DNA from 3 places in the Ralstonia sp. 22111 genome. Region 1 is predicted to be linked to each of the others. Evidence: predicted binding sites of a transcription regulator. Region 1 holds the regulator's gene; each other region holds the start of a gene.
What was found. Region 1 encodes FliA, which starts transcription of late flagellar genes. Its sites were predicted from a motif close to CTAAAGTTTNNNNNNNNNNNGCCGNTA; they were not measured.
Positions count from the first base shown of each region.

Region 2: ACTJK4_RS12970 (flagellin N-terminal helical domain-containing protein) is a predicted target of FliA. The motif match lies at 5,504-5,530, and genes of this name have one in related genera.
Region 3: fliD (flagellar filament capping protein FliD) is a predicted target of FliA. The motif match lies at 4,145-4,171, and genes of this name have one in related genera.

Region 1 covers NZ_JBQEPR010000007.1:27,517-35,420, reverse strand. The annotation lists gene flhF (flagellar biosynthesis protein FlhF) at 1-1,015, shown strand, start outside; gene ACTJK4_RS17850 (MinD/ParA family ATP-binding protein) at 1,029-1,808, shown strand; gene ACTJK4_RS17845 (RNA polymerase sigma factor FliA) at 1,817-2,578, shown strand; gene ACTJK4_RS17840 (nucleobase:cation symporter-2 family protein) at 2,954-4,381, shown strand; gene ACTJK4_RS17835 (aldose epimerase family protein) at 4,437-5,519, opposite strand; gene ACTJK4_RS17830 (XylR family transcriptional regulator) at 5,516-6,739, opposite strand; gene xylF (D-xylose ABC transporter substrate-binding protein) at 7,019-7,904, shown strand, end outside.
Region 2 covers NZ_JBQEPR010000004.1:250,223-258,126, reverse strand. The annotation lists gene ACTJK4_RS12995 (MarR family winged helix-turn-helix transcriptional regulator) at 1-340, shown strand, start outside; gene ACTJK4_RS12990 (glycosyltransferase) at 337-1,419, shown strand; gene ACTJK4_RS12985 (flagellar protein FliT) at 1,413-1,769, opposite strand; gene fliS (flagellar export chaperone FliS) at 1,828-2,265, opposite strand; gene fliD (flagellar filament capping protein FliD) at 2,326-4,374, opposite strand; gene ACTJK4_RS12970 (flagellin N-terminal helical domain-containing protein) at 4,572-5,393, opposite strand; gene ACTJK4_RS12965 (LuxR C-terminal-related transcriptional regulator) at 5,804-6,439, shown strand; gene ACTJK4_RS12960 (sensor domain-containing protein) at 6,563-7,904, opposite strand, start outside.
Region 3 covers NZ_JBQEPR010000003.1:467,723-475,626, forward strand. The annotation lists gene uvrA (excinuclease ABC subunit UvrA) at 1-4,019, shown strand, start outside; gene fliD (flagellar filament capping protein FliD) at 4,214-6,250, shown strand; gene ACTJK4_RS11105 (hypothetical protein) at 6,288-6,515, opposite strand; gene ACTJK4_RS11110 (T6SS immunity protein Tli4 family protein) at 6,610-7,782, opposite strand.

The DNA.
Region 1 (7,904 bases):
CGACGTGAAGGAAAGCATCCGTGCCGAGACCGACGTGATGACCCGCCGCATGGTCGGCGAGATCGAAACGCTCAAGAGCACCCTGAACGACGCCATGTCGAGCTTGGCCTCGCTGGGCGTGAAGCTGGGCGACCCGGTGCGTACGCGCCTGTTCCAGACCATGCTCAACGCAGGGTTCTCGGCACAGCTCACGCGCTACGTGCTGGAGAACATGCCGCAGCACGACTCGTATGAGGGGGCGCTGGACTTCGTGCAGCGCGCGATTGAAAAGAACCTGAGCACCGTGTCGGATGAAAACAGCCTGCTCGACCAGGGCGGCGTGTTTGCCCTGATGGGCCCGACCGGCGTGGGCAAGACCACCACGACCGCCAAGCTGGCCGCGCGCTTCGTGCTGCGCCATGGCGCATCGCGCGTGGCGCTGCTGTCGACCGACAGCTACCGGATCGGCGGCCATGAACAACTGCGCATCTACGGCAAGATCCTGGGCGTCTCGGTGCATGCCGTGAAAGACGCGCAAGACCTGAGCCTGGCGCTGAACGACCTGCGCGAGAAGCACGTCGTGCTGATCGACACCATCGGCATGAGCCAGCGCGACCGCGCCGTGTCCGAGCAGATGGCGATGCTGCATGCCGTGGGCCCGTCGATCAAGCGCCTGCTGCTGCTCAACGCTGCCAGCAACGGCAAGACGCTCGATGAAGTGGTGGGTGCCTACCGCGACGCCAACCTCGCCGGCTGCATCCTGACCAAGATCGACGAGGCTGCCTCGGTTGGCCACGCGATGGACGTGATGATCCGCCGCCGCCTGCCGCTGCACTACGTGTCGTACGGCCAGCGTGTGCCGGAGGACATTGCGGTGCCGAACAAGAAGCTGCTGATCCATCGCTCGTTCCGGGCCGGTGCGGAGCAGTCGTCGTTCACGCTGGATTCGGATGAATCGTTGCTGGTGGCGCAAGGCGCGGTGTTGCGTAACTCAGGTAACCGCGAACCTGGCCTGGCCGCTTTCGATTTCGCCTGACAAGGGGGCGACCATGACGACGCCATTCGCCAAGGATCAAGCCGCAGGGCTGCGGCGCATGCTCGGTCATGCTGCTGCCCGCCGTGTGCTGGTGATCGGTGCGGAAGAGCAGGTCGATGACTTTGTCGACAACCTGCGCATCGCGCTGTCCGCCATGGGCCGCGACACGGCCGTGGTGAACGCCCAGACCATGCTCGCCATGCCCGGCGTGCTCGAGCAGTACGACGAGACGGCGGATGTGACGCTCGTGGCCGCGCATTTCGGCACCCGGGCGCTGAGCACCGTGGCCGAAGCCTGCGACGACGTGCTGCTGACCTTCTCCGATGGTCCGGAAGGCATCAAGAGCGCGTACACGCTGCTCAAGAAAACCGCCGTGCTGCAAGGCAGCGCTGGCATCCGCACCGTGGTGTGCGGCGCGCATTCGGTGGATTCCGCCGTGCGCGTGTTCGGCAACCTGGCCAACACCGTGGGCCAGTACCTGAACACCCGTATCGATTTCGCCGGCTACCTCCCGGAGGACCGGCACGTAGAACTTGCGCTCTCGCTCGGCAAGCCCGTGGCGAGCGCGTTTCCCGCATCGCCTTCGGCCATGGCCTTCCGCCAGCTTGCCGAAGAAATGTTGAGCTGGGCCAGCGCCGAGGCCCAAGCCGGTGATGGCAATGCGCCGTCGCGGGTGGTCATGTCGGCGCGGGCACCGGCACAGCCGGCAGATGAATCGGCGCAAGCAACGTCAATGTCGACAGCGACTCCGACGCTTGGCGCCACCGCACGCGCGGCCGAATTGGTTTATTGAGGCGCAGCATGAACGAAGCGTCAAAGGCAGGCATGGATATGTACACCGCAACCGGTCGCAAGACCAAGTCCGACGAGATGGCCACGTACGCACCACTGGTGCGCCGCATTGCCAACCAGATGATGGTCAAGTTGCCGGCCAGCGTTGAGCTGGACGACCTGATCCAGGCTGGCATGATGGGCTTGCTCGATGCGCTGTCGCGCTATGAGGAAACGCAGGGCGTGCAGTTCGAGTTCTACGCGGCCCAGCGTATTCGCGGCGCGATCCTGGACGAACTGCGCGGCTCGGACTGGCTGCCGCGCGGCCTGCGCCGCAACGCACGCACGATCGAGCAGGCGATCCAGAAGCTGCAGCAGCAGAAGGGCCGCGCGCCCACGGAAACCGAGATTGCCGCGGCGCTGGGCATGTCGCTGGCCGAATACCAGAAGCAACTGGTCGACCTGCAAGGCAGCCAGCTGCTGTATTACGAAGATTTCGACCGCGAAGACGCCGACGCCTTCATCGAGAACCGCGCGCCCGAGAACGACGCCACGCCGCTGGACCAACTGCTGGACCACGACCTGCGCGAATCGGTTGTCGCTGCCATCGAGGCACTGCCCGAGCGCGAAAAGCTCATGATGAGCCTCTACTACGAGCAGGATCTGAACCTGCGCGAAATCGGCGCCGTGATGGGCGTGTCGGAATCGCGCGTGTGCCAGATCCACAGCCAGGCCATCGCCCGCATCCGCTCGCGCCTGCGTGATCGCGCATGGCTGCCGACGCCGACCTGAACTGAGGTCTGCTGAGCGCCACTGACAAGACCTTCTGCTTCACTGGGTTTGTTGGCGGCTCCCGGTTCCAGCTTTACCTGCCAGGTATTTCTACTGCGCGGCCAGCGACTCATGTCGCGGCCGCGCTTTTTCTTTGGCGCGTCGTTCACGCGGGCACGCGTGGTGTGAAGAGGTGGATGACGACGCACATACGTTTAAGAACGCAAAATATGTACACAAAAAACGTATGGAATTGTTGACAGAAAAATGGCGCCCCTCCAAGATTCCGGCAAATACGCGGCATCACGCCGCATGAATGCCGGCGGATGGAATCCGCCCCATCCGCCTAAAGCACGCTCCCGGCATTGACACGAGAGCGGCCCCAGGAGACAGACAATGCGCCAATCCCCCGGCCAACCCTCGCCTTCTTCGTCGACAATCGCCGACACCGTTGCCGATCCCGTCAACGAGTTTCTGCCGCTGCCCCGTCTGTTCGCACTTGGCCTGCAACACCTGTTGGTGATGTACGCCGGGGCGATTGCCGTGCCGCTGATTGTCGGCAATGCGCTCGGCCTGTCGAAGAGCGATCTCTCGTATCTGGTCAATTGCGACCTGTTTGCGGCTGGGATCGGCACGCTCATCCAATCGCTCGGTTTCCTGATCTTCGGGATCCGTCTGCCGGTGATGATGGGTGTCACATTTGCTGCGGTGGCACCGATGATCGCCATTGGCGTGGAGCCCGGCATGGGGCTGCCCGGCATTTTCGGGGCGTCCATCGTTTCTGGTGTGTTCGGCATTGCCATTGCGCCGCTGATGGGCCGGTTGCTGGGCCTGTTCCCGCGCGTGGTGACGGGCACGGTCATCATGCTGATCGGCTTTTCGCTGCTGAGCGTAGGCATCAACTGGGCCGCGGGCGGTCAGCAGATGATTCCGCAGGTGGTCGACGGCGTGAAGCACATGGTGCCGAACCCGGCGTTCGGCGATCCATTCGGCCTGGCCATTGCAGCGCTCGTGCTGGTGACGATCCTGCTGCTCACCAAGTTCGGCAACGCACTGCTGTGCAATATCGCGGTGCTGCTTGGCATCGTGACGGGCACGCTGGTGGCGGCGGCGTTTGGCAAGGTGTCGCTGGCCGACGCCAGCGCCGCGCCGCTGATGACGCTGGTGACGCCGTTCCACTTTGGCATGCCGAAGTTCGAGCTGTCGGCCATCATCTCGATGTGCATCGTGATCGTGATCACGCTGGTGGAATCAACCGGCATGTTCCTCGCGCTGTCGCACGTGGTGGGCAAGCCCATCTCGCGCAACGAACTCACCAACGGCCTGCGTGCCGACGGTCTGGCGACGGTGGTGGCGGGGGTGTTCAACACGTTTCCGCATACGTCGTTCTCGCAGAACATCGGGCTGGTGTCGATCACGGGCGTGCGTTCGCGCTATGTGGCGGCCGCCGGCGGGTTGCTGCTGATCGTGCTGGGGCTGTTTCCGAAGCTGTCTTACGTGGTGGCTTCCGTGCCGCAATACGTGCTGGGCGGCGCAGGCATCGTGATGTTCGGGATGGTGGCCGCAGCCGGCATCCGCATGCTGGGCATGGTCGACTTCCAGCAACAGCGCCACAACCTGTTGATCATCGCCGTATCGGTCGGCTTTGGCATGATGCCGACGCTGGCGCCGGCGTTCTTCCACCACTTTCCTGACTGGACGCACCCGATCACCCACAGCGGCATCGTGATGGGCACGCTGGTGGCCGTGGTGCTCAACGCATGGTTCAACGGCATTCGCGGCTCGCACGAAGTCATGCACGGCGCGGCTGCAGCTGCGCATTGAACATCCAGGCCGCGTGCCTCAGCTCGGCTTAGGTCTGCGGATCAGGTCTCGCGGCTCAGGCTTCTTCAGCAACTGACACGCGGTATGCGGTGTGCTGCCGGTAGACCTGGCCCGGGCGGAACATGACCGTTTCCGCATCGGGCATGTTGACCTGGTTCGGGAACGCGCTCGCTTCCAGGCATAAGCCGCTGCGTAGCGCGTGCGTGCCGGCCAGCTTGTGGCCCGAATAGAACTGCAGCCCGCGCTGATCGGTGAGTACCGTCAATTCGCGCCCGCTGCCGGGGTCATACAGCCGGGCGACCGGGCGCACCTGCGAGCGCCCCTCCGGCGCTGTATTGCGCAGCACAAAGCAGTGGTCGAACCCGCCGGCCTGCGCGAGTTGCGCGTTAGGCCAGTCCAGCCGTACCCCGATGGGCGCACCCTGGCGAAAATCGAACGCCGTGCCCGCAACGCTGGCTGTTCGTGTCGGGATCAGCTTGGCATCGACTTCCAGATACGCGTCGGCATCGATCGACAGGATGTGGCCCTTGATGTCGGTGCCGGGCTTGCCGCTCAGGTTGAAATACCCGTGGCTTGTCAGGTTGATCGGCGTGGGCGCATCGGTCCGGGCTTCGTAGTCGATCGACAGCGTGCCATCGTCGTCAAGCGCATAGCGAACCTGGACGGCGACGTTGCCGGGGAATCCCGCATCGCCTTCCGGGGAGTTGAGCCGCATGACCAATGCGCCGTCGTGATCCTCGGCGTGCCATAGCGCCCGATGAAACCCGCTCGCCCCCCCATGGAGCAGATTGCCGCCTTCATTGCGATCGAGGGCGTAGTCGATGCCGTCGAGCGTGAACCGCGCGCCCGCAATCCGGTTCGCCCAGCGTCCGATCAATCCGCCCAGATAGCCTGGTGATTCAAGGTAGGCGGCAGGCGTCGCGTGGTTCAGGAGAATCTCGCCCAGGCGCCCGCCTCGGTCAGGCGCTTGCCAGGAGACGAGCGTCGCCCCCAGGTCGCTGATCGAAACGCGCATGCCCAAGGCATTGCGCAGCGTGAACAGCCGAACCGGTTCACCGCCCGGCAGTTGTCCCCATATTGCTGACGAGATGGCGCCGTCGAGCGGCGCGTGTGCGGACAGCGCTGACGCGATGCTCATGATTGGCCCTCTGTGATGGTGCGTTCCTGGTATTCGCGTGGCGTGCAATCCAGCTCGCGTCGGAATACGGCGTGCATGTATTGCGGGGAGGTAAAGCCGCAGCGCACCGCCACCTCGGCGGTGGCGACATCACGGCTGGCCAGCATGTGCTTGGCGGCGTCGAGCTTATGGCGAAGGATTTCCTGGTGCACGGTGCAATTCAATTCACGACGAAAGTGTTCTTCGAGCGATGACCGCGAGATACCGACGTAGTCCGCGACCTGCTCGGTCTTGATTCCCTGGCAGGCGTACTGCCGGATGAAGTGGCGCGCGCGCATGACATACGGGCTGGCAAGCGGCTGGTGCCGGGATGACGCCAGCACATTGATGCCCACCGGCGGCACGAGAATCTGCCGGCCTGCCAGGCGGGCACCGCCCAGCATCTGATGCAGCAGGTGTGCGGCCGTGCGACCCATCTCCACGGTGCCCTGAATGACGGACGACAACGGGATGCGGCTCAAGGTGCGTGTGAGCGGATCGTTGTCGATGCCGATGATGGCGACTTCCTCCGGCACGGCCAAGCCTGCCGTCATGCAGGCCTGCAGCAGGTGCCGGGCCCGCGCGTCGGTGACGGCAATGACGCCGATGGGCTTGGGCAACGCACGCAGCCATTCAATCAATTGACCGATCGCCTGATGCCAGGTCGGCGCGCTGGTCGAGAGGCCCCGGTAAATCTCCTGCTCAATCGGGGCGGTGGGATTGTCCTGCCGGCGCAAGCGTGTAAAGGCGAGTTCGCGCTGCTGTGCCCAGCGGTTCTCTGGCGCCTGGGGCAGGCTGTACAGCGCAAAGTGCTGCAGGCCGGCTTCGATCAGGTGCCGGTAGGCCAGCGCGACCAGCTTGCCGTTGTCCGTTGCGACATAAGGCTCCTTTGCCGGGTATTGCGTTGCATCTTCATACGATGAGCCGACGGCCACCACCGGTAGCGGGCAACCGCGCAGCGCTTCGGCGACGGCGGGGTCGTCGAAATCCGCAATGATGCCGTCGCCGTCAAAGCGCTCGATGCCGGGTAGGCGGCAGCGGAAATCCTCTTCCAGAAACAGGTCCCACGTCACGCGGGTGGAGCGCATGTAGTCGCCAATTCCCGCGATGATCTCGCGGTCATACACCTTGTTGGCATTGAACAGCAGCGCAATGCGATGAATGCGCGCGTGCTGCGATGGATCGGACGGTTGACGGTGCATGGTGGCTCGGGCCGCTCGCGGTGGCAGGGGTTGCCAAACGGCTGCAGCGCTGGGGCGTGCAGCGCGCTTGCACATTCTATTGGCTGCGTGGGGCGCTGTCAGACGATCGCAGCGGGGTGGCAAGAAATGTTAGGGCGGTTGGGCAATTTCGTAATTGCCCGTGCTGAGCGGCCGCATCACCATGCGATGGCCGTCGAGCCGGGCGAGATCACTATTGCGGCGCACCACGCGCACCGTCGGCCTAGGGGTATCCACCAACAATAGAAGATGGAGTGAGACATGAAATCGAACCAACGCCGTAGTGTTCTGAGGGCCGCCTTTTGCGGTGCAATGCTCGCCAGCCTGTCGATTGCAGCGCCGCTGGCGCACGCCAGCAAGGCGCATCCGGAAATCGGCTTCTGTATCGACGACCTGCGCGTGGAGCGCTGGTCGCGCGACCGCGACTACTTCGTCGCCGCCGCAGAAAAGCTGGGTGCCAAGGTGTCGGTGCAATCGGCGGATGCCAGCGAGCAGCGCCAGATCTCGCAGATCGAGAACCTGATCTCGCGCGGCGTCGACGTGATCGTCATCGTGCCGTTCAACTCCAAGGCGCTGACCAATGTGGTGGCCGAAGCCAAGAAGGCCGGCATCAAGGTGGTGTCGTACGACCGCCTCATCCTTGATGCAGATGTTGACGCCTATATCTCCTTCGACAACGAGAAGGTGGGCGAGCTGCAAGCGCAGGGCGTCTACAACGTGCGCCCGAAGGGCAACTACTTCCTGCTGGGCGGCGCACCGACGGACAACAACGCGAAGATGCTGCGGCAGGGCCAGATGAAGGTGCTGCAGCCGGCCATCGACCGTGGCGACATCAAGGTCGTTGGCTCGCAATGGGTGCCGGAGTGGAGCGCCTCTGCGGCGCTGGGTATCGTCGAGAACGCGCTGACCGCGAACAACAACAAGATCGATGCCGTGGTCGCATCCAACGACGGCACGGCCGGTGGCGCAATCCAGGCGCTGGCTGCGCAGAAGCTGGCCGGCAAGGTACCGGTGTCGGGTCAGGATGCTGACCTTGCCGCCGTCAAGCGTGTGATTGCCGGCACGCAGACGATGACGGTCTACAAGCCGCTCAAGCTGATTGCTACCGAGGCCGCGCAGCTTTCCGTGGCGCTCGCCAAGGGCGACA
Region 2 (7,904 bases), on a different contig from region 1:
GACCTATCCGCAATACCTCGTGATGCTGGCGTGCTGGCAGCAGGCGCCGTGCGCCGTAGGTGACCTCGGCCGCACGCTGTACCTCGATACGGGTACGCTGACCCCGTTGCTCAAGCGCCTGGAAGAACAAGGCCTCGTCACCCGCACGCGCGATCCCGAGGATCAGCGCCGCGTCGTCATCGAGCTGACCGATGCCGGCCGCGGGCTGCGCGAGCGGGCGGCCAAAGTGCCCGAAGCCCTTGTCTGCAAGATTCCGCTGGAATTGGACGAGATTGGCGCCACGCGCAACGTGCTGCGCAAGCTGCTCGACGCGCTGGCTACGGCGGACGACCGCGAATGAGCGCACCGTCCGCTTCCGCCGATCTGGCGCTGGTTGTCATCGCCCGCAATGAGGCCGCCAGCATTGCGCGCTGCCTGCTCAGCGCCAAGCCGTTTGTCGATCGCATGGTGGTGCTGGATACGGGCTCGACCGACGACACCGTAGCCATTGCCCAGTCGTGCGGCGCGCTCGTCAGCCACATGGCCTGGACGAACGATTTCTCGGCCGCGCGCAACACCGCGCTGCAGGCTGCCAATGCCGACTGGAATCTCGTCCTCGATGCAGACGAATGGCTGGAGAGTGGCGGCCAGCACCTGCGCACACTCAGCGGCCGAGAGCCGTCCGTGGGCGTGGTGTGTGTGAAGAACGATACCGATGCAACCGAATCAACCAGCCAACTGATTGCGTGGATTCCGCGCCTGCTGCCGCGTGGCGTGCACTACACGGGGCGCATCCATGAACAGCCGGTGTCATCCTTTCCCGCGACGCGGGTGCCGATTGTGGTGCGCCACGACGGCTATACCGCGGCCAAGATGCAGAAGAAAGGCGAGCGCAATACGCAACTGCTGCTCGATGAACTCGCGCATCGGCCGGACGACCCATACGTGCTGTATCAGCTCGGCAAGGAAACCGAACTGCATCACGAAGACTACGCAAAGGCCGTGAATTACTACGCACGCGCCTTCAGCCTGGCGCCGCCTGATGCGCCCTACCGCCGCAACCTCGCGCTGCGCTATGTGTACAGCCTCGGCAAGGCCGACCGCGTTGAAGAGGCGCTCGCGCAAGGCGATGTCGCCATCCAGACGTGGCCGGACTTTCCTGATCTGTGCTTCGCGCTGGGATTGGTGTTGCTGGATGCGGCGGCCAAGCAGCCTGATGAAGCAGGCGCCCGGTGGCTACCGTTGGCAGAGCAGGTCTTCAACCGTTGCCTTGAGATCGGCGATCAACCGGAGATGGACGGCAGCGTCGTCGGCCGGGGCAGCTTCCTCGCTGCCCAGCAACTGGCGATCGTGTACCAGATGCAGAGTCACGCGCTCGCACGCAAGTCCGAGCACTATCTGACGCTGTCAAAACAGCTGCAGAACGCTTCGTCTCAATAACGCGCCATGCTGCCGTAAGCGTTGCTTGCGGTGGTGGCGCGGCGCGCCGTGTCGATGCGCTTCTGCAGGCGGTCCAGGCGCGGATACACCATGGCTCGCACGCGGGCGTCATCTTCCAGAATGCGCACGAGCAGCGTGCGCTTGCGCTCCACGTCTGCACGCGAGAGCTGCGGATGCGGCTCGGAACGGCGCAGCGCATCCACATAGGCGGCGCTCTCGCGTTCCAGCGTACTGACGACTTCCCAGTTACCCACTTCGGCCGCGCTGACCATTTCGGCGGTCAGGCGTGCGATGGCTTCGTAGCAGGTGAACAGACTTTCGCTGTCCTTGATCGGGATGTTGCGGTGCATATTGGCTCCAGTTGGGCCGAATTCAGTCAAAGGTCGCGTTCCTACAAACGACCGGCAATCAGCTCACAACGCTCAGATGGCTGTTCGCCGCGGCGGCAGCCGGTTGGCCGGTCTGGCCGATGGCGAGCCACGCATCCTGCAGCGGGACCAGCAAGGCGTCCACCTCTGCGAGGATTGTCAGATCGTTGTTGCCGTTGGCCACCAGCAGGCGGCGCAGCATGTAGTCGTACAGCGTGTTCAGTTGCACAGCGATGTCGCCGCCGCGCTGGTGATCGAGGCTGGCCTGCAGGCCCTGGCCGATGATCGAGATTGCCTTGTCAAACGCTCGCACCTTGGCCAGCACGTCGCCGCGCTGGATGGCGGCGCCGGCCAGGTTGATGGCGGCGCGCGCGCCTTCGAACAGCATGGCGATGAGGCGGTGCGGATTGGCGTCTACCACGGACGTCTCGATGCCGACTTGCGCATAGGCACCGATGGCACGGCGTGCAGCGTACATGGAAAAGGTCCTCGCTGTAGTCTGTTTTGTTTTGGGTTGTGCTCTAAACCTGAACCCGGCTTAGTTGCTGCTCGAAGTCTGCTTGGCAATGGCCGCGAGCTGCGTCGTCAGGTAATTACTGGTGTTCGTCATGCTCGCCACCGCTGCCGACAACGCGTTGAACTGCGTGTAGTACAGCGCCTGCTTGTTATCCAGCCGCGTCTGCATGGCGGTGATCTGGCTGGCAAGCGAAGTGAGCGAACTGTTGATCGCGTCCGTCTCGTTCTGCACCATGCCGCTGGACGACAGCAGGCCCGTCATCACCGTATTGAGCTGGGCGGCGTAACCGCGCTGCACCGTGACCGTGCCACGGGCGCCCAGCGGGCCGCCGGCCACCTGCACCGTCAAGCCGTCGGTTGCCGAACCGCTGACCCCATACAGGTTCTGCCCCGAACTGGTGGCAGCAACGCCGTTGATGGTGCCCTGCACATCCAGACCGTTGGTGGCCGTCGGGCTCGCGCCGAAGAGCGATGAAGCCCCCGCGCCTGATACCGACACCGCCGACACCGAGCCGAACTGGCTATCGGTCACGCTCAGCACGCCGCTGGCGTCAGCCGACACCGACGCAGTGACCTTGGCGCTCTGCAGCGTGGTCGATGCGTTGATCTGGCTCTGGATCTGCGCAGCCAGGGTCGCTGCGGTGTAGCTGCCGGCCGCCAACGTCACGTTGACGGACATGCCGCTGATGTTGAACGCGAGCGTGTCATTCACACCCGCCGTGATGGTCGTGTTGGCGGCGGCAGAACCCGTGAGCGTGCCCTGCGTGGCCAACTGCGTCACGTTGACGGCGTAGGTGCCGGCCTGCGTGGAATCCGAAAACGTCGGCACGCTGACGAGCGAATCGGTGGCCGTGCCGGTACCGGCAAACAAGCCCGCCACCTGGCTGGGCGACTTTGCAACCGCTGCCGACAGCTTGGTGTTGTCAACCGACAGCGTGCCGTCGGAATTCATCGTCACACCCACGCTGCCCAGCGACTGGTAATTGCCGTTGCCGACCGCCTGGCCCAGCACGTCGGTAATCTGGTTGATGAGCGTCTTGGTGCTCACATCGCCCGCCAGCGGGCCGTTGTTGGCGCTGTTGGCGGTGTCGATCTTGGTGAGCGAATTCAGTTGCGTGCGCAGCGCGTTGTAGCCGTTCACGAAGTTGGTGACGGCGGTGGTGGTGGCGGTCGGGTCGTTGCCCACCGTCACGTTGGTGCTGCCCGTCTTTGAGAGCGTGAACGATGTGCCGTCCACCACGTTCGACAACGTGTTGGTCGGGCTCTGCACGGCAATGCCGTTGATGGTGGCCAGGGCGTTCTGGCCCGTGGTCACCTCGGTCATGTTCTGCGTGCCGGCCGGGTCTTGCGAGAGCAGCGATTGCAGCGTCGAGTCGCCCGACACCGAAATCTTCATCTCCGAGCTGGAGCCGCCCGCAGTCGACGTCAGCACCAGACGGTACGGGCTGCCGCTGCCGTCGTTCACGATGCTGGCCGACACACCCAGGTTGGCCGAGTTGATCGCGTCACGGATGCCCGCCAGCGTGTTGTTGGAAGAATCGATCGTGATCGAGCCACCCGCCAGATTTCCGTTCTGCGTGAACGTCGAACCGGTGTACTTGCCACCGGAAAACGAGCCGCCCGACACCGAGCCGAACGAGAACGAAATCGTGGTCGATGCGCCGCTGCCGATGGCCGTCGTGGTGGAGGTCTGCCCCTGCGCCGCGAGCACCTGCGATTGCGCAAGCTGCGTGACGTTGACCGCGTAGGAACCCGCAGGCGCCGAGCCCGTCACCGACGCACTCAGCATTGAGCTGTCGTAGCCGCTGGCCTTCATGGCGCTGTAGTTCGACGCACTGGTCAGACTCGACAGCGCCGTCTGGAAGGTCGACAGCGCACTCTTGAGCGAACCAACGGCCGACAGCTGCGTCTGGTACGAGCTTTGCTGCGTCTGCAGTTGCGTCAGCGGCTGGCTTTCCACCTTCATGAGGCTGGACACCAGCGAATTGACATCGATGCTCGTCCCGATACCGGGAATGGAGATCGGCGGAACGTAGCTGCTGGTTGAGGAGGTGGTAGTGGTAGTCGCCATGATCGGGTCCGATAAGCATCTGCGCCGGCGGAAGTCTCTCTACACAACGGCACTGGCCGCAGCTTCTTTAGGGCAGGTTATGCAGGCGCCACCCACGAAAAAGTGGGGTATCCGACAAAAGAAAAAAGGCCGGCGCCCCGAGGAGCGCCGGCCCTTGGCCCAACCGCGAGGCGGCGAGGCTGCATCCAACTTACTGATTAACCCTTCAGCAGGCTCAGGATGCTGTTCGGTGCCGAGTTGGCTTGCGCCAGCATCGCCGTACCCGCTTGCTGCAGGATGTTCTGACGGGTCATGTTCGACGTTTCCGAAGCGTAGTCGGTATCGACCATGGCCGACTTTGCAGCCGACAGGGCGGTGTTCGACGAGGTCAGCGTGTTGATCGTCGAGCTCAGACCGCTTTGCTGTGCACCCAGGTCAGCGCGAGCTGCCTTCAGGCTGGCCAGGTCGGCGTCGATCTTGGCCTGGGCTGCCGTTGCGTTGGCGGTCGAGGTCACGCTCGTGCTCGACAGCGTACCGAAGCTGGCCAGGTTGGCGTTGGTCACGGTAGCGACGTCGGTCGACGAGTTTTGGCCGTATTGGAACGTGGTCGAGGTGACCGAGCCGTCGAACAGCTTGGCGCCGTTGTAGTTGGCGTTGGTCTCGATGTTCTTGTTGGCCGTGGCCAGCTGTTGGTATTCCTTGTCCAGGTTGGCCTGGTCGGTGGTCGACAGACCGCCATTGTTGGCTTCCACAGCCAGTTGGCGCATACGTTGCAGGTTGTTTTCAACCTGGCCCAGGTACGAGTCGGCCGTTTGCAGGTACGACTGTGCGTTGTTGGCGTTCTGGATACCTTGGGTTTGCGAGTTCAGCGTGGTCGTCAGGCTGGAAGCCACAGCGTAAGCAGCGGCATCGTCCTTCGCGCTGTTCACGCGCAGGCCGGTCGACAGACGTTGCAGCGACGTTTGCAGAGCGGACTGCGATTGCGACAGAGCTTGCTGCGTTTGCAGGGACGAGATGTTGGTATTGAGGCTGAGGGACATGACGGCTCCTAAGTTTCCCGATGGTTTGTTGCCCGTGTTTGCTAATTCCGGCTAGGCCGGGCAACGTGACCTGCAACTTGAAGGGGATCAGGTCTGCGTTGTACTCAGGTTATCGGTGGCCTCTGAGGAAAGTTTAGGGTCGCCTTGACAAATTTGTGCGTCGGCGGCGGTTTGGGCTTGCGGGCGCCTGACTTTAGGCACCCCTCCAAAAGAGGCGGTGAGCCTGCTTCTTGGCCTGCAGGCCCTCGGCTATACTCGATCGACCAGTCCATAGGCGCCAGCATCCTTCTCTATATAGAGCGCCACACAGTGCACAGATGGGGAGTTGCAAGCCCGCCGGGTCGGCCCAACAGCCTGCCGGCGGAAAGAAGAGCTCGATGCGAGCCCGCGTTTGACCCGCAACACCCACCATGCTCAATGTCCTGATCGTCGAACCGCACGATATTGCCCGTGTCGGCCTGCGCCAGATCCTCAAGGATTCGCGCCTGGCCCGGCAGATCGAGGCCGTGCCGGACCTGCGCGATGCCAATAACGACCTGCTCGCCCAGCGCGAGTGGGACGTCATGCTCTTTTCGGTGGAATCGGCCACCGGAGACGAATTCCAGACCATCAAGACCGTGCGCCAGCAGCATGCGCGCCTGGCCGTGCTGGCACTGGGCCGCCACCCTGAAGCGCTGCTTGCCGTCCGGGCGCTGAAGGCGGGCGCCGCCGGCTATCTGCCAATGGACGCGAGCCAGCCGCAGTTGCTGGCCGCCGTCAACGCCATCTCCAAGGGCAAGAAATACCTGCCTTCGGATCTTGTGGAAGTCCTGGCCGACAACCTGAACGTCGACTGGGACAAGCCCCGCCACGACATCCTATCCGACCGCGAATTCCAGACGCTGCGCATGCTGGGCTCCGGCCGCACGCTGGGCGAGATTGCCGAGGCACTGCAGATCAGCGTCAAGACGGTCAGCGTGTACCGGGGGCGCGTGCTCTCGAAAATGAAGCTGCGCAACAACGCCGAGCTGACCATGTACGTAGTCAGCAACGGCCTCCAACTCTAGGGTGCCCCGTAAAGCTACTGCGCACCCCGATCTTGGCCTTGCGATGCTCGCCGTACACGTGTACGGCTGCGCTTCTCACGCCAACCTCGGGGCGCTCGCTACGCTTTCCGGGGCACTCGATATTTATAGAAACCGGGGGACGCGCTCGCCGTAGCGGCGCGCGTTCTCGCGCACGAGATCCTGCACCGCCGTCGGCTCCAGTGGCCGCGTGAGCAGATAGCCCTGGAACTCGTCGCAGCCGACTTCCCGCAGGAATTCAAGCTGGCCGGTGGTCTCCACGCCTTCGGCCACGGTCTTCATGCCCATGGCCTGCGCCATCATGATGATGGCCCGCGTGATGGCCGCGCGTTCGGCCACGTGCGGCAGGTCTTGCACGAACGAACGGTCGATCTTCAACGTATCGATCGGGAAGCGGTGCAGGTACGACAGCGATGAATATCCGGTACCGAAATCGTCCAGCGCCAGCGATACGCCCATCGCGCGCAGCTCGGTCAGCAGCGCATGCAATGACGGATCGTCGCGAATCAGGATGCCTTCGGTCATCTCCAGTTCCACCGCGTTACCCGGCAAGCCGCTGGTCGATAGCGCACCACGCACCATCGCACTCAACTGCCCCGAGCTGAACGCCTGGCCCGAAAGGTTGATCGACATGCGCAGGTCTGGCAGCCCGATGCGGCGCCAGCGCGCAAGCTGGTCGCAGGCGGCGCGCAGAATCCAGCGGTCGATCTCGACGATCAGGCCGGTTTCTTCGGCGTCCTGGATGAACTGGCCGGGCATCATGCGGCCGAAATCGGCCGAGTTCCAGCGGATGAGCGCTTCCACGCCGACGATGCGGCCGCTGCGCACATCCACGCGCGGCTGGTAGTCGGCGTAGAACTCGTTGCGGTCGCTCGCACGCCGCAGGCCCGATTCAATGCGGAAGCGGCGCGAGACGCGATCGTCCAGGTCGCTCGTAAAGGTTTGGAAGTTGTTGCGGCCGCGCTCCTTTGCCAGGTACATGGCGGCATCGGCCTTGCGCAGCAGCGTGTTTGGGTCGTCGCCGTCGTGCGGCGCCACGGCAATCCCGATCGACACACCCAGGTACAGCTCCTGCCCCTCGATATGGAACGGCGCGCTGATGGCCGAGAGAATGCGCTCGGCCACGCGCCGCGTGCCCAGGCCATCAAGCGCTTCGAGCATGACGACAAATTCGTCGCCGCCCAGGCGCGCCACGGTGTCGGCTTCGCGCGCGCATGCCTGCAGGCGGGCCGCCACTTCGCGCAACAGCATGTCGCCAAACTGGTGGCCCAGCGTGTCGTTGACGTTCTTGAAACGATCGAGGTCGAGGAACATGACCGAGACGCGCGAGCGGTTACGGCGGGCAATCGCCAAAGCGTGCTCCAGGCGATCTTCCAGCGCGGAGCGGTTCAGCAACCCCGTCAGCGTGTCGTGCGTGGCCAGATGCCGGATGCGCTGCTGCGCTTCG
Region 3 (7,904 bases), on a different contig from region 1:
CTTATCTGTCCGGACAGCGGCGCGTGGCTGATGCAACCGACTGGCAAGCGCGCGCCGTCGATAACGCCACGCCGCGTCTGGTGCTCGAGGGCGCGGCGGAACACAACCTGCGCGATGTCACGGTCGAGATTCCGCTGCAGCGCCTGGTGTGCGTGACCGGCGTGTCCGGCTCGGGCAAATCGACGTTGATCCAGGATGTGCTGCACCCCGCGCTGGCGCGCCATTTTGGCAAGGCGACGGAATCGCCCGGCGTATTCCGCGCGTTGCGCGGTGCCGCTCAGATCAGCGACGTGGTGTTCGTCGACCAATCGCCCATCGGCAAGACGGCGCGCTCGAACCCGGCCAGCTACGTTGGCGCGTTCGACGAAATCCGGAAGCTGTTCGCCAAGGCGCCGATGGCGCTGCAGCGCGGCTACACGGCGGGCACGTTCAGCTTCAACTCGGGCGACGGCCGTTGCCCGACCTGCGGCGGCTCGGGCTTCGAGCACGTCGAGATGCAGTTCCTCTCCGACATCTACCTGCGCTGCCCCGATTGCGACGGCACGCGCTATCGCGCCGAAATCCTGGAAGTGAAGCTGCCGCGCGCCGGCCGTGCATTGTCGGTGGCCGATGTGCTGGAGCTGACGGTGAGCGAAGCCGCCAGCGTGTTCGCCGATGACACCGACGTACTGCGCGTGCTGCAACCCATCGTTGACGTGGGCCTGGAGTACGTGAAGCTTGGCCAGCCGGTGCCGACGCTCTCCGGCGGCGAGGCCCAACGCCTGAAGCTGGCGGGCTTCCTGGCCGAAGCCGCACAGGCTGCCCAGGCGGCCGCCCGCAAGCGCGTGAAGCAGGACGTGCCCGCCAACGCGGGCCGCCTGTTCATGTTCGACGAGCCGACCACCGGCCTGCACTTTGACGACATCGCCAAGCTGATGCGCGCGTTCGGCAAGCTGCTCGACGCCGGGCATTCGCTGATCGTGATCGAACACAACCTCGACGTGGTGCGCGCGGCGGACTGGATCATCGATCTCGGCCCCGAAGGCGGCGACGCCGGTGGCCTGCTGGTCTGCGCCGGCACGCCTGCGCAGGTCAAAGGCTGCGCCGCATCGCACACGGGCGCAGCGCTCAAGCAATACGAAGCCAGCGTCGGCCAGCCGGAGGCCATCGAAGGCGTGCCGCTGCAAACCGCCCTGGCTGAGCGCCGCGCCAAGCGTGCTGCCCTGGCGGAAGTCCAGGGCGAAAACGTCGTGCGCATCGTCCACGCACACGAGCACAATCTCAAGGGCCTGAACGTCGATATTCCGCACGGCAAGTTCAACGTGGTGACGGGCGTGTCGGGTTCGGGCAAGTCGACGCTGGCGTTCGACATCCTCTTCCATGAAGGGCAGCGGCGCTATCTTGAATCGCTCAATGCGTATGCGCGTTCGATCGTGCAGCCTGCCGGGCGGCCGGAAGTGGATGCCGTGTACGGTATTCCGCCCACCGTGGCCATCGAGCAGCGCCTGTCGCGCGGCGGCCGCAAGAGCACGGTGGCGACCACGTCCGAGGTGTGGCACTTCCTGCGCCTGCTGTATGTGAAGCTGGGCGTGCAGCACTGCATCCACGACGGCACGCCGGTGTCGGCGCAAAGGCCGGAGGCGATCTTTGCCCAACTCATGCGCGATTATCGCGGTCAGCACATCGGCCTGCTCGCGCCGCTGGTCGTCAACCGCAAGGGCGTCTACACCGACCTGGCCAAATGGGCCAAGGCGCGCGGCTATACGCATCTGCGCGTCGACGGCGAATTCCTGAGCGTCGACCCATGGCCGCGCCTGGACCGCTTCCGCGAGCACACGCTGGAACTGCCTGTGGGCGACATCGTTGTCTCGCCGGAAAACGAAGCCGCGCTGCGTGCGTTGCTGGAGCAGGCGCTGGAATACGGCAAGGGCATCATGCACGTTCTCGCGCCGCTCGACGGCCTGCAACACGCCATGCACAACGGCGGCACGGCGCACGTCGGCAACGTGAAGGTGTTTTCGACCAAGCGCGCGTGCGCCACCTGCGGCACCAGCTACCCCGAGCTGGATCCGCGCATGTTTTCGTACAACAGCAAGCACGGCTGGTGCCCAAGCTGCGTCGGTACCGGATTGGCACTCACGCGCGAACAGCGGGCCGCGTTTGACGACACCGTGCTCGGCGGCGACGATCGCGGCCGCGAGCAGACGCTGCCATCGGAAGAAGTCGATCCGGAAGGCATGACCGACCTGCCCTGCCCGGATTGCCACGGCACGCGCTTGAACCCCACGGCGCGCGCTGTCACCTTTGCCGCCAAACCCATCGTCGACATTGCACAGTGGACGGTCAGCCAGACGCGTCGCTGGGTCGAGGGCCTGGACCTGACCGGCCGCGACGCCGACATCGCCCGCGACGTGGTCGCCGAGATTCACAGCCGCCTGTCATTCCTGGAGGAGGTTGGCCTGGGTTACCTGAGCCTGGATCGCGCCGCGCCGAGCCTGTCGGGCGGTGAAGCCCAACGCATCCGCCTGGCTGCGCAACTCGGCAGCAACCTGCAGGGCGTCTGCTACGTGCTGGATGAGCCGACCATCGGCCTGCATCCGCGCGATAACCAGATCCTGCTCGACGCGCTGCGCAAACTGGGCGACAAAGGCAACACGCTGGTGGTGGTCGAGCACGATGAAGACACCATCCGCCGCGCCGACCACATCATCGACATCGGCCCGGGCGCGGGCAAGCGCGGCGGCACACTCGTCGCGCAAGGCGGCGTGGCAGACCTGGCAGCGCAGCCGGATTCGCTCACTGGCCGATTCCTGTCGCAGCCGATCGAGCATCCGCTGCTGCCGCGCCGTCAGGTGGTTGCGCCGCGTGCCGGCAAGCAAGCCGTGCCGGAGCAATGGCTCACTGTGCACGGCGCCAAGCTGCACAACCTGCGCAACGTGACCGCGACGATGCCGCTGTCGCGCCTCGTGGCCATTACGGGCGTGTCGGGCTCGGGCAAATCGACGCTGGCGCGCGATGTGTTGATGACGAACCTGCTCGATGCGGTCGGCCGTTCGGTGCTGTCTTCGCCGGCAACCCGCCGCGCACGCAAGGCCGCGCAGGCTGAGACGCCTGAGGCGAAGATGCCGCGCAAGCTCGACGTCAAGCACGACTGGCACGGCTGCGACAGCGTCACCGGCTGGGAAACCATCGACCGCGTGCTGGAAGTCGACCAGACGCCGATCGGCAAGACGCCGCGCTCCTGCCCCGCCACGTACATCGGCGTGTGGGACACCATCCGCAAGCTCTTTGCCGACACGCTTGAAGCCCGCGCGCGTGGCTACACCGCCTCGCGCTTCTCGTTCAACACCGGCGACGGCCGCTGCCCCGCCTGTGAAGGCCAGGGCGTGCGCACCATCGCCATGAGCTTCCTGCCTGACGTAAAGGTCGGCTGCGACGTCTGCCACGGTCAGCGCTTCAATGCAGAAACGCTGGCTGTCACCTGGCGCGGCAAGAACATCGGCGATGTGCTGACCATGGAGATCGACGAAGCAGTCGAGTTCTTCGGCGCGATGAACAGCATCGCCCATCCGCTGCAGTTGATGAAGGACGTGGGCCTTGGCTACCTGACGCTCGGCCAGCCCTCGCCCACGCTGTCCGGCGGCGAGGCGCAGCGCATCAAGCTCGTCACCGAGTTGTCGAAGGTGCGCGATGACGTGACGCGCCGCGGCCAGAAGGCGCCCCACACGCTGTACGTGCTGGACGAGCCGACCGTCGGTCTGCACATGGCCGACGTGGCCAAGCTGATTCGCGTGCTGCATCGCCTGGCGGACGGCGGCCACAGCGTGATCGTGATCGAGCACGACCTCGACGTGATTGCCGAGGCGGACTGGATTCTCGATCTCGGCCCCGAAGGCGGCGATGAGGGCGGCACGATCGTCGCGGCTTGCGGGCCGGAGGCGCTGACGCGCGTGCCGGCCAGCCATACCGGTGCAGCGCTGGTGCCGGTGCTGGCGCGCGGCAAGCAGGTCGATCCGAGCAAGGAAGGCGAGACGGTTTAACGTAGCGCGGCGGTCTCCACCCTGATGGAGACCGCCGGCGCTGGCCGCTGCGTCGTGTGGCGTCGGCAATTCTTTCGCTTTCCTGAGCAAACCCGGACAAAAAGGCTGCCCGAGCAGGGTTTGCCCTAAAGAACGGGGCTGCGCTGCCGTCACATTGTGGAGATTGTGAAGAAAGCGTTTGCGCGCGTCCGACCATGGCCACCTCGTCCACGAGCAACAACTACATTCCGCCGATCTCCGTTCCGGGCATCGGTACGAACATCGACGTCAACAGCCTTGTCACGAAGCTGATCCAGGCGGAAAGCAAGGGCATGACGCTGCGGCAGACGCAGCAGAAGGCGTTTCAGACGCAGTTGTCGGCGGTCGGCTCGCTCAAAAGCGCCCTGGCGACCTTCCAGACGGCGATGGCCGCCCTGAATAACCCGGATACGTTTACCGGCAACAAGGCCAGCGGACACGACACGTCGATCCTCACAGCTTCGCTGTCCAACACGGCACCGGCGGGCACGTATCAAGTCAACGTGACGCAGCTTGCGCAGGCGCAGGTGCTGTCAGCCGCCGGGCAGGCGTCGAGCAAGACGCCCATCGGCAGCGGCACGCCCACTACGCTAACTTTTTCATTTGGCAGCGTCTCGGGCGGCAGCTTTGCCGACGGCAAATACACCGGCGCCACCTTCACGCAGAACGGCAACCAGGCCGGCGGCTCGATCACCATCGACCCGTCGAACAACACGCTCGCCGGCATCCGCGATGCCATCAACAGCGCCAACGTGGGCGTCTCGGCCAGCATCGTCAACGACGGCAGCAATTCGCCGTACCGGCTGGTGCTGACGTCCACCGCAGGCGGCGCGAATTCAGAAATGAAGATTGCCGTCTCGGGCGCCCCGGCACTGCAATCCCTCCTGAGCCACGACCCGGCCGGCACGCAGAACATGAGCGAGGTCGCGACGGGCCGCAACGCCATGGCTACCGTCAACGGCATCGCCGTGCAAAGCGCCACCAACACGCTGACGGACGTGGTGGACGGCACCTCGTTCACGCTCGCCAAGACGGGCAGCACGACGGTCACGGTCGGCAGCGACGCCGGCCAGGCCAGCCAGTCGGTACTCAACTTCGTCAAGGCGTACAACGCGCTGCGCATCCAGCTCAACGCGTTGACCAAGTTCGACACCGCCAATGCCGCCAACAACGGCGCGCTGGCCGGCGACGTCAGCACCAAGGCGATGATCAACCAGCTGACCGACGTGCTGGGCCAGGGCATCGGCAACGGTGCGTTCCAGTCGCTCGGCAGTATCGGCGTGACGATGGACAAGGAAGGCACGCTGTCGATTGACGACGCGAAGCTCACGACGGCCCTGAAGAAATCGCCCAGCCAGGTGGCGGCGCTGTTTGCCGGCACCGGCACGGCGACGGATTCATTGCTGAAGGTTTCGGCGTTCTCGACGACCACGCAGGCCGGCAGCTACGCCATCAACGTCACCCAGCTGGCAACGCAGGGCTCGCTCAAGGGCTCGGCGGCTGCCAACACGACCATCCAGAGCGGCGTGAACGACAGCCTGTCCGTCACGCTCAGCGGCATCACGACCAACATCAAGGTCCCGGCAGGCAACTACACCGCGTCGAGCCTGGCCACGCAGATCCAGAGCCAGATCAACGCCTCGCCCGACCTGCAGAAAGCCAAGGTGGAAGTCGCCATCGGCACCGATGCCAACGGCGTGCTGACGTTCACCGACAAGCAATACGGCTCGGTATCGACGGTGTCGGTGTCGGGCAATGGCGCGGCATCGCTGCTCGGTGGCAGCCCCACGGCCACGGCCGGGCGCGATGTGCAGGGCACCATCAACGGCGCGGCCGCCACGGGTTCGGGCCAGAACCTCTACGGCGCCAGCGGATCGGCCGTCGATGGCCTGACGGTGCAAGTGACCGGCGGCGCGTTGGGCGACCGCGGCACCGTCACCGTGCAGCGCGGCTATGCGGCGCAACTCCACACCGTGTCGGGCAACTTGTTGTCGAACAACGGCATGGTGCAGAACGCCAGCGACGCCATCAACAGCTCCATCACATCGCTCGGCAAGCAGATCGATCTGATGCAGAAGCAGCTCGATGCCAAGCAGGCGCTGTATTACGCGCAGTTCAATGCGCTGTCGAAGGTGGTAGCGAGTATGACGAATACGAGCAATTACCTGGCGACGCAGTTGGCGATGTTGCAGAAGCAGCGGACGGGGGGCTGATCGCGCCTTGGCGCATCCGCTGCGGCCATTTGCCTGGTTACTGCTGCGGCTTTCCCCACAACGGGTTCTTGTTATCCGAACCCAGCACCTGGGCGAGCACTTCTGCATCGCCATCGCGAGCCACCGGGGCACTCTTGCGCGCGCGGGTGACCTTGCCCCGCTTGCCGTGCTTCTTTGCGTGCACGGCCTTCTTGATTCCGCTTTGCGGGGCATTGCCTGAGGTCGGCACGGTGGACGTGTGCTGGGCACAGATGCCTGTGGTCATCCAGGCGGTGGTGAGGAGGGCTACGGCGAGTTTTCTGTACATCATCGATTCGAGAGAGATTTTGATTTGGGTTTCGTGACACCGTTGTAGCGCACTACTGCTTCACCACGTGCTCCAGCTCGGGCATCGGCGGAGACGTGGGGCGCAGGCGAATGCTCTTGAGCAGCGCGTCGAACCTTGGCCGCGCTTCGGCATAGGGAGGCGCATCGGCATTCAGCCTGGGATGCGCGTTGCGGCTGGCAGACTCCATCACCACCTCGATCGTTGGCAAAATCTGTGAGCCAGACCACCCCGCATTGCCGGCATAGACGTGGTATCCCTCACGCGTGTTTTGGCCGGGTCGTTGAGCTTCGACAACGATGCCGCCTTGTACGGAAGTCAGCGCACCGATCTTCACTGGGCGGGGCCCGAGCCGCTGGGTCACTTTCATTCCGGCAGGCGAACGGTCGCCCAAGGCGGCCATGGAGCGGCCCGCTGCGTTGATCAACGATGTGGGCGACGGCGTTCCTGCAGGAATTGCCGCGAAGTTAAGCTGGTAGGTGACGGCCGGGCTGTCAGCAAATCGGAACGACGAGGAAATCTCGTTCCCATAGGTACCGTCGTCACGGAGGAAGGCATATGGCAGGCAAAAGCCGCGCTCCTTGGGAATTTCGTAGAGGTCTCGTGCTTGAAGCTGGCCGATTAGCTTGCGCAGAGCGTTTTCGGCCGTCGTCCATTGCGCTTCGGTTGGATCGTCATCATTCTTGAGGCCACGAAGCATCGACTCGAACGCAACGAGGTGGTTACCCAACACGATCGCACCCCGCAGATACGACGCACTCTGTACGTGCTCATCTGAGCGAAAAGCCGCACTATCGGGCCGCCCCAGATCAATAGCCTTCTGGTAGCGATCTGCCTTGAGATCCGCGATGTCTTGTTCGATTTTTCGGCGGCTTTCTGCCAAATTTTCTTTGGTGTTCGGGCCGAGAAGCTCAGGCCTTCTTTTATAAAGGTCTTCGTCTTCTTTCTGGCTCTGCAGCGAGTCCAGTTTTCCGTGCAATGTTGCGGCATTCATGCGTGCCCGATAGCTCAGAAATTCCTCACGTAGCTTTGGCGTATCTGGGCCGTACACAGCAAATGTCGTTCGCAACTCGGGCGTTTCGATTTCCATCCGACCTCGTCCGGTACCGTTGTCGAAATACTGAAACAGTTGTTCGTAAGGCCCTTGCCGTGAAGATTTGGATGCGATTGCCCATTCGAACCCCAAACTGCGCGGGACATCGAACATCAGTCGGCCCAGGCATTCGGAGCGGCTTTCTGCTGGCGTGACATAGCCCGGAGCCGTGGCCTCAAGGCGGTCTGCGTTGCTTGGGTTCGGTATCCGTACTCGCTCCCCTGAACGGCTTGTAA